Regions from separate parts of the Amorphus suaedae genome, predicted to be linked through region 1. Evidence: predicted binding sites of a transcription regulator. Region 1 holds the regulator's gene; the other holds the start of a gene.
The links. The regulator LexA, encoded in region 1, represses DNA repair genes until DNA is damaged. The targets are predictions, from matches to a motif close to TGTTCNNNNTGTGTTCNG.
Positions count from the first base shown of each region.

Region 2: AB7M35_RS04530 (YifB family Mg chelatase-like AAA ATPase) is a predicted target of LexA. The motif match lies at 1,890-1,907, and genes of this name have one in related genera.

Region 1 covers NZ_JBRJIT010000001.1:1,151,916-1,156,110, forward strand. The annotation lists gene trpC (indole-3-glycerol phosphate synthase TrpC) at 1-116, shown strand, start outside; gene moaC (cyclic pyranopterin monophosphate synthase MoaC) at 126-617, shown strand; gene AB7M35_RS05165 (molybdopterin molybdotransferase MoeA) at 614-1,822, shown strand; gene lexA (transcriptional repressor LexA) at 2,194-2,904, shown strand; gene AB7M35_RS05175 (ComEC/Rec2 family competence protein) at 2,948-4,195, opposite strand, start outside.
Region 2 covers NZ_JBRJIT010000001.1:1,004,513-1,008,707, forward strand. The annotation lists gene AB7M35_RS04515 (TetR/AcrR family transcriptional regulator) at 1-56, shown strand, start outside; gene AB7M35_RS04520 (SDR family NAD(P)-dependent oxidoreductase) at 72-788, opposite strand; gene AB7M35_RS04525 (LysR family transcriptional regulator) at 918-1,844, shown strand; gene AB7M35_RS04530 (YifB family Mg chelatase-like AAA ATPase) at 1,964-3,493, shown strand.

The DNA of each region.
Region 1 (4,195 bases):
TCGGCGTCGACGCGTTCCTGGTCGGCGAAAGCCTGATGCGCCAGTCCGACGTCGAGACGGCCACCCGCTTCCTGCTCGACGGCGCCACCGTCGGCGTGCGGCTCGCGGCCGAGTAGCGGCGGGACATGGGCGGCGACACCCTCACCCACCTGGACGAGACCGGTGCCGCCCGCATGGTCGACGTGTCGGAGAAATCCGCCACCCGGCGCGAAGCCACCGCCACCGGCAGCGTCACCATGCGCGCCGACACGCTGGAGCTGATCCGCACCGGCAACCTGAAGAAGGGCGACGTGCTCGCCACCGCGCGCATCGCCGGCATCATGGCGGCCAAGCGGACCCACGAGCTGATCCCGCTCTGCCACCCGCTGCCCGTCACCTCGGTCAAGGTCGACATCGAGGCGGACCCGGCCCTCCCCGGCCTGCGCGTCAGCGCCACCGTGGGCGTCGACGGCAAGACCGGGGTGGAGATGGAGGCCCTCACCGCGGTGAGCGTCGCCTGCCTGACCATCTACGACATGGCCAAGGCGGTGGAGCGCTCCATGGTGATCGGCGACATCCGCCTCGTCGCCAAGTCCGGCGGCCGCTCGGGCGACTACCGCGCGGAGCCCGCCACGTGAGCCTGCTCCCCGTCCTGGAGGCGCGCGCCCGCGTGCTCGCCGGCGCCGCCCGGCTCGGCGTCGACCACGCGCCGCTGGCGGAGGCCGTCGGTCGCGTGCTGGCGCAAGACATCGCCGCCACCCGGCAGCAGCCGCCCTTCGCGGCCTCCGCCATGGACGGCTACGCCGTGCGCGCCGTCGACGCGGCCGAGGCCGGCGCGACCCTGCGGCTGGTGGGCGCCTCGGTCGCCGGCCGCCGCCATGCCGGCACGCTCGCGCCCGGCGAGACGGTGCGCATCTTCACCGGCGCCCCGGTGCCGGACGGCGCCGACACCATCCTCATCCAGGAAAACACCGAGACGGTGGACGCGCAGACCGTCCGGGTGACGGTGCCGGCCCAGCCCGGCCGCCACATCCGCCGCGCCGGCCTCGATTTCCAGACCGACGACGCACTGCTTGCCGCCGGCACCCGCCTCGACGTGCGCCACGTCGCGCTGGCCGCCGCCATGAACCACGCGACGCTGCCGGTCGGCCGCGCGCCGAAGGTCGGCATCATCGCAACCGGCGACGAGCTGGTGGCGCCCGGCGAGGAGCCCGGTCCGGACCAGATCGTCGCCTCCAACACCCCCGCGCTCGCGGCCCTCATCACCGCCGCCGGCGGCGAGGCCATCGACCTCGGCATCGTCCGCGACAACGCCGAGGCGACCGTCGCGGCCCTTTCCGACGGCCGCGACCGCGCCGTCGACATCCTCGTCACGCTGGGCGGCGCCTCCGTCGGCGACCACGACCTGGTGCGCAAGGCGTTCTCCGATGTCGGCATGGAGCTCGGCTTCTGGCGGATCGCCATGCGGCCCGGCAAGCCGCTGATCTTCGGCCACCTCGGCGACATCCGCATCCTCGGCCTTCCCGGCAACCCCGTCTCCAGCCTGGTCTGCGCGATGCTGTTCCTGGTGCCGCTGGTGCGCGCGCTGCAGGGCGACGCGGCGCCCGGCCCCGCCTACGCGGCGGCGCGGCTGAGCCACGACATGCCCGCCAACGACGGCCGCGAGGACTACGTCCGCGCCCGCCTCACCGAGCGCGACGACGGCCTGCCGGACGCCGATCCGTTCTCCCTGCAGGATTCCTCGATGCTGTCGACGCTCGCCGCTTCCGGCGCGCTGATCGTCCGTCCGCCCAACGCGCCGGCCGCCCCCGCCGGCAGCGTCTGCCGGATCCTCCGGCTCTAGGCCTTCCGCCGAACACCCAGACGCCCGGCAGGCGCGCCTGCCAGATCAGGCCAGCGGCACCCTCACCGTGTGGTCTCTGAGAGCGGGCCGGCGGCTTCGACGTCGTCCCTCCAGGACTTTCGCGCTTCCCGCACCGCGTCGAATCGCACAGATTGCGCCTCCCGCCCCCCCGGCGGCGCGCGCAACCGTCTGCGCGCCTGCGCAACCCGCAACCGCCGCCACGATCCGGCCGCGACCTGTTCCCGCTCTGGGCCGGCGTATCGCAAACCGAACATTAACCATTGCAGAACACATATGGAACGTGTAGCGTTCGTTCCTGATTTGTACCGCATACGTCATGCGTCGCTGACCCAAGGGGTGGGGCCGATTTCATGCTGACCCGCAAGCAACATGAACTTCTGATGTTCATCCACGAGCGGCTGAAGGAGAGCGGCGTTCCACCGTCATTCGACGAGATGAAGGACGCGCTCGACCTCAGGTCGAAATCCGGCATTCACCGGCTGATCACCGCGCTGGAAGAACGCGGCTTCATCCGCCGCCTGCCCAACCGGGCACGCGCGCTGGAAGTGATCCGCCTGCCGGAATCGTCGAACCCGTCGCTGGGCGCCAACCGCTCCCGCGGCTTCTCGCCGGAGGTCATCGAGGGATCGCGCGGCAAGGCGCCCCCGCCGCCGGCCCCGGTCGACAGTGGCCGCTCGTCCGGCCACAGCATCCCCGTCATGGGCCGGATCGCGGCCGGTGTGCCCATCGCGGCCATCCAGCAGGAAAGCCATCAGATCACCGTGCCGGCCGACCTGATCGGCGGCGGCGAGCACTTTGCGCTCGAGGTCCACGGCGACTCGATGATCGAGGCCGGCATCCTCGACGGCGACACGGTGCTCATCAAGCGCTCGGACGACGCCGACAGCGGCGACATCGTGGTGGCCCTCGTCGACGACGAGGAAGCGACGCTGAAGCGCCTGCGCCGCAAGGGCGCGTCGATCGCGCTGGAGGCCGCCAACCCGGCCTACGAGACCCGCATCTTCGGCCCGGATCGCATCCGCATCCAGGGCAAGCTCGTGGCGCTGTTCCGCAAGTACTAGCGCCTGCTGGCGCCCGGGCACCCGCTCGGCGCCGGGCGACCGCTCACCGCGTCACCACCGGCGTCGCCGTCCAGGGCCGCGCGACCGCCGGCCGCGCCTGCCGCAACCGGTAGAACGGCGGGTCGGCCTGCCAGGTGAGCGCAATCGCCCCGCTCCGGCGCAGCAGCGCCCGGTCGACGACGAGGCGCGGGCGGTCGCAGGCCGGCGGCGCGTCGTGGCGGGTGATCAGGATCTCGGCGCGCCCGCAATCCTCGATGAAGGCTGCCGGGTCCTCGGCGAAGGCCACGACCGGCGGCGGCCGGGCAGTCGCGGCCGCGACACGGCCTTTCCCCACTGAGTTAGGCCCGGATCGCATATCCCGCGCGTCCCCGACGGGTCCCGCGAGCGCCAGCGTGCAGCCGAGGCCGTCGCAGCGCACCCCGTTGCGTATCGACGGGTCCTCCGGATCGCGCGCGTCGCCGTCGGCGCGGAGCCACATGGCGGCGGCGAACGCCCCGCCCTTGGCCGTGGCGATCGCGAGCCGCCCATCCGCTCCCCTGACCGCCACCGCGCGCCCGTCGTCGGACACGAGCAGATCCGGGCTCGACCCCAGTGGCGCGATCGCGAGGCCTGCCACCATCGGCACCACCCCCAGCACCCGCCAGCGCGCCTGCCAGAGCGCCAGCCAGAGCAGGCCGCCCGCCATCGCCAGCACCGCCGCCGCCGGCATACGCCCGACCGCCCCGGCGCTTCCGCTGAGGCCCGCGACCCAGGTCGCGATCCCCACCACGGCGTCGAGGCCGAGCCCCATCACCGGCAAAACCAGCGGGTCGAGGCCCAGCGGCATCAGCGCCACCGAGACCACCCCGAACGGCATGACCAGCAGGGTGACGAACGGCATCGCCAGCAGGTTTCCGAGCAGCCCGAGCGGCGCCAGCATGTGGAAGTGGAGCGCGCCGATCGGCGCGGTGACGAGGCCGGCCACGAAGGACGTGAGCGCCAGGCCGCCCATCCACAGCCCGCCCGTGCGCAGGATGCGCCGCATCCGGCCGGCGTTCCGGTCGACGGTGCCGGTGCGCTCGCGCCCCGCCTGCCATTCGTATGCCGCGACCAGCGCGATCACCGCCGCGAACGACATCTGGAAGCCCGGGCTGAGAACGGCCGCCGGATCGAGGACCATGACCACAAGCGCCGCCACCGCCACGGACCTGAGCGTCAGCGCCGGCCGGTCGACCAGCACGGCGACCAGCGCCACCGCAGCCATGACGAAGGCGCGGATGGTGGCCACCGCCCCACCGGAGAGGATCAGGTA
Region 2 (4,195 bases), 150 kb from region 1:
CCCGCGCCGAACGCCTGTTCGATCTCATCGCCGGCGCCCTCCTCAAGGGGGACTGAGCCCCGCGCCCCCGCTCACCAGGGAACCGTGCGGCCGAGATAGTCGAGATAGTCCAGGCCCGGTCTCTCGCGCTTCGACAGCAGGACGTTGACGAGGCTCGGCACGCTCTCCTCGATGCTGAGCCGGCCGTCCGGGCCGCCCAGATCGGTGCGCACCCAGCCGGGCGCCATCAGCACCATCGGGCGCGCCGTCGCCGCCTTGCGCGCCGCATAGCTCCGCATGAACATGTTCAGCGCCGCCTTGCTGCCCCGATAGACCTCGCGCATGCCGGTCTCGTTGTTGCCGACGCTGCCCTGCCCGGACGACATCACGCCGATCAGCCCGGTCGCGGCGACGGTGTCCTCGAGGCTCTCGATGACCCGCATGGGGCTCAGGGCATTCGTCACCATCACGCGCACAAACTCGTCCGTCGTCACCTCCGCGATCGTTTCCGACGGATCGTTGCTGACCCCGGCGTTGACGAACAGGATATCGAACGCCCTGCCCAACAGGCGGTCGCGGAGCGCAGCGACCTGGTCCGGCACGCAGATGTCGACCTTCTCGATCTCCACCCGGCCTTCGAACGCATCCGCCAGGTCGTGCAGCCTGGTGCGGGCATCGCCGCGCACCGTGCCGACGACGCGCCAGCCCTTCTTCAGGAACTCTGCGGCCATGGCGTGGCCCAGGCCGCGGGACGCGCCGATAAGAAGGATTGTGCCGGCGGGGGCGATGGAATCGGCTGCGGTCTGCATGGCTGATGTCTCCGTTTCTGCGGTTCGCCGGAGATAGGCGTCGCCACCCGGCTTGCGCCAGACGCACGGCAGGCAAAGAATAGTTGCATCAAACGCCATGCCTGGCGCCGCGCCCGGGAAGCCACCGTCATGACCGAGGTCGATCTCAACCTGCTCGTCGCGCTGGACGCGCTGCTTGCCGAGGGAAGCGTGACGGGCGCCGCCCGCCGCCTCGGCCTGAGCACCTCCGCCATGAGCCGGACGCTCGCCCGGCTGCGCGCGTCAACCGGCGACCCGCTTCTGGTGCGCGCCGGCAGAGGGCTCGTGCCGACGCCGCGCGCCGCCGAGATGCGCGACCACGTCCATGAGCTGGCGCGCGACGCGCGTGCGGTCCTCCAGCCGCGGGTCGCCGAGCTGGATCTCGCCTCGCTCGAAATGACGTTCACCGTGCGGGCCAGCGAAGCGTTCCTGGAATTCCTGGCGACGCCCGTCGTGGCCGCCGTCGTCGAGGCCGCGCCCGGCGTCCGCCTCCGCTTCGCGCCCAAGCCGAACAAGGACGCGGCGCCGCTTCGGGAAGGCCTGATCGATCTGGAGATCGGCGTCCTCGGAACGGCCGCGCCGGAGATCCGCACCCGGTTCCTGCTCGACGACAGGCGCGTCGGCGTGGCGCGTGCCGGGCATCCGCTGCTGACGGGCGCCGGGGTCACGGCGGAGCGCTATGCGGCCTGCGGCCATGTCGTGGCATCCCGGACGGGCGACGTCATCGAGCCGGTGGACGGCGCGCTTTCGGCACTCGGCCTGACGCGGCGCATCCGCGTCGTGGTGCCCGGCTACCCGGACGCCATGCGGATCGCGCGCGCCTCGGACCTCGTCGCGATCGTGCCCCGCTCGTGCCTCGGCAACCGCCTGACGACCGACCACGGCGCGCTCGACGGCCTCGCAAGCTTCGACCTCCCCGTCCCCACGCCGGAATTCAAGGTCTCGGCGATGTGGCATCCCCGCGTGGACGCCGACCCGGCGCATCGCTGGTTGCGCGACACCGTCATGTCCGTCTGCCGGACGGCCTATCCGAGGTGATCCCGGCCGCGCGGCACGATCCTCCCGATCCCAGCCATCCGCGGTTGTTCTCATAATGTTCTTGCGCGACTTTCGGCCATCCGCTACTTTTGATTGCGGATCGGCCGGGAGGGTTGCAGATGGTCTCGCACGTGACGACGGTGGCGTTTCAGGGGGTCGAGGCCGTGCCGGTGGACGTGCAGGTCCAGATCGGTCCGGGCACCGTCGCCTTCACCATCGTCGGCCTGCCCGACAAGGCGGTGGCGGAAAGCCGCGAGCGGGTGCGCTCGGCGCTGATCGCCTCCGGCCTGTCGCTGCCGCCCAAGCGCATCACCGTCAATCTCGCCCCCGCCGACCTGCCGAAGGAAGGCAGCCACTACGACCTGCCCATCGCGGTCGGGCTGATGGCCGCCATGGGTGTCGTGCCGGCCGACCAGGTGCTCGATTACGTGGTCCTGGGCGAGCTCTCGCTCGACGGCACGATCGCGCCCGTGGCCGGGGTGCTCCCGGCGGCGATCGGCGCCAACGCGCTTTCGAAGGGGCTGATCTGCCCGTCGGCGTGCGGGCCCGAGGCGGCGTGGGCGTCCGGCGACATGGCGATCCTGGCGCCGCGCAGCCTGATCGCGCTCGCCAACCACTTCAAGGGCACCCAGGTGCTGTCGCGGCCGGACCCGAAGGTGCGCGAGGACGGCGCTCCCCTGCCCGACCTCGCCGACGTGAAGGGCCAGGAGACCGCCAAGCGCGCGCTGGAGATCGCCGCCGCCGGCGGCCACAACCTCCTGATGGTCGGGCCGCCTGGCTCCGGCAAGTCGATGCTCGCCCAGCGCCTGCCGTCGATCCTGCCGCCGCTGGCGCCACGCGAACTGCTGGAGGTCTCGATGGTCCAGTCGATCGCCGGCCAGCTCGGCGAGGGCCGGCTGTCGGCGCGGCGGCCGTTCCGCGCCCCCCATCATTCCGCCTCCACCGCGGCGATGGTCGGCGGCGGCGTCCGGGCGCGTCCCGGCGAGGTGTCGCTCGCCCATCTGGGCGTACTCTTCCTCGACGAGCTGCCGGAGTTCGCGCCGCCGGTGCTGGATGCGCTGCGCGAGCCGCTGGAGACCGCCCGCGCCGTCATCGCCCGCGCCAACCACCGGGTCAGCTACCCCGCGCTGTTCCAGCTCGTCTGCGCCATGAACCCGTGCCGCTGCGGCTACTACGGCGAGCCCGGCCACCAGTGCCGGCGCGGCGACCGCTGCGCGGCCGACTACCAGGCCCGCCTCTCCGGCCCGTTCCTCGACCGCATCGACGTCCGCATCGACGTGCCCGCCGTCACCGCCTCCGACATGGCGATGCCGTCGCCGGCCGAAGGCTCCCGCGAGGCCGCCCTCCGGGTCGCCGCCGCCCGCGCCATCCAGCGGGCCCGCTTCGCCGAGCTCGGGGTGAGCGCCCGCACCAACGCCGAGTGCGGCCCCCGCCTCATCGAGGAGATCGCGGCGCCCGACCCGGATGGCGCCCGGCTGCTTCGCGACGCCGCCGACGCCATGCACCTGTCGGCGCGCGGCTACCACCGCGTCCTCAAGGTCGCCCGGACGCTCGCCGACATGGAGGGCGCGCGGACCGTCGGCCGGCTCCATCTGGCCGAGGCACTCGCCTACCGGCAGGCGGGCCCGCGCATGGCGATCGCCGCCTGAGACGCCCCCGCGTCCCGCCGACCCCGGGGTCGGACGGGCCGACGCTCAAGTTTATGGTAAACGTGAATTTAACCATATAAATTATTGAAAAATAACAATATTATTTCGGAATATAAGATTGTCCCTGATGTGTTTCACGGTCGATTCTGGTCGGCTGTTCCTCGCGATCATCCCGGCGCCGAAGGCGGCGGCAGAAATGACTTTGGTCCACGTCCGGCTGCGACCGGGGGCGCGGCGTCGGGGTGGGAACCGGCGGACAGGTTCGCGGCGAAGAGAGTTGCTTTGCCGGCTTACCTTCCGGCGAACGGAGGTCCCGGCCGCGGCTTTACGAGACGGGTGACTGGCCGCTCCGATCGTCCGAACCGGCGGCTCTGTTCGCGCGGGTGATGGGCCGATGCCATCCGGCAGAGTGGCCTGCCTGCGAGCGATGTTGGCAGGCTTGCGGGCGATCTTGCGAGCGTCTCGTGCGGCGCCACCAACGACGCCCGCCCCGCCCGACCGGGCTCGGGAGGACGGTCGGGCGGACCCGTCGTGCAAACGATGCCTTGCTGCCGGACGACCTTCCGACGGGCGACCTGCTGACGGGCGTCCTGCCGCCGGGGGGAGTACTGTCGGGGAATGCTGTTGGGGCAGTGCTGTCGGCAATGCAGATATGGGCGCCCGGCCAACCGGCCCCTTGCGGGGGACCGCCTTGCGGACGGA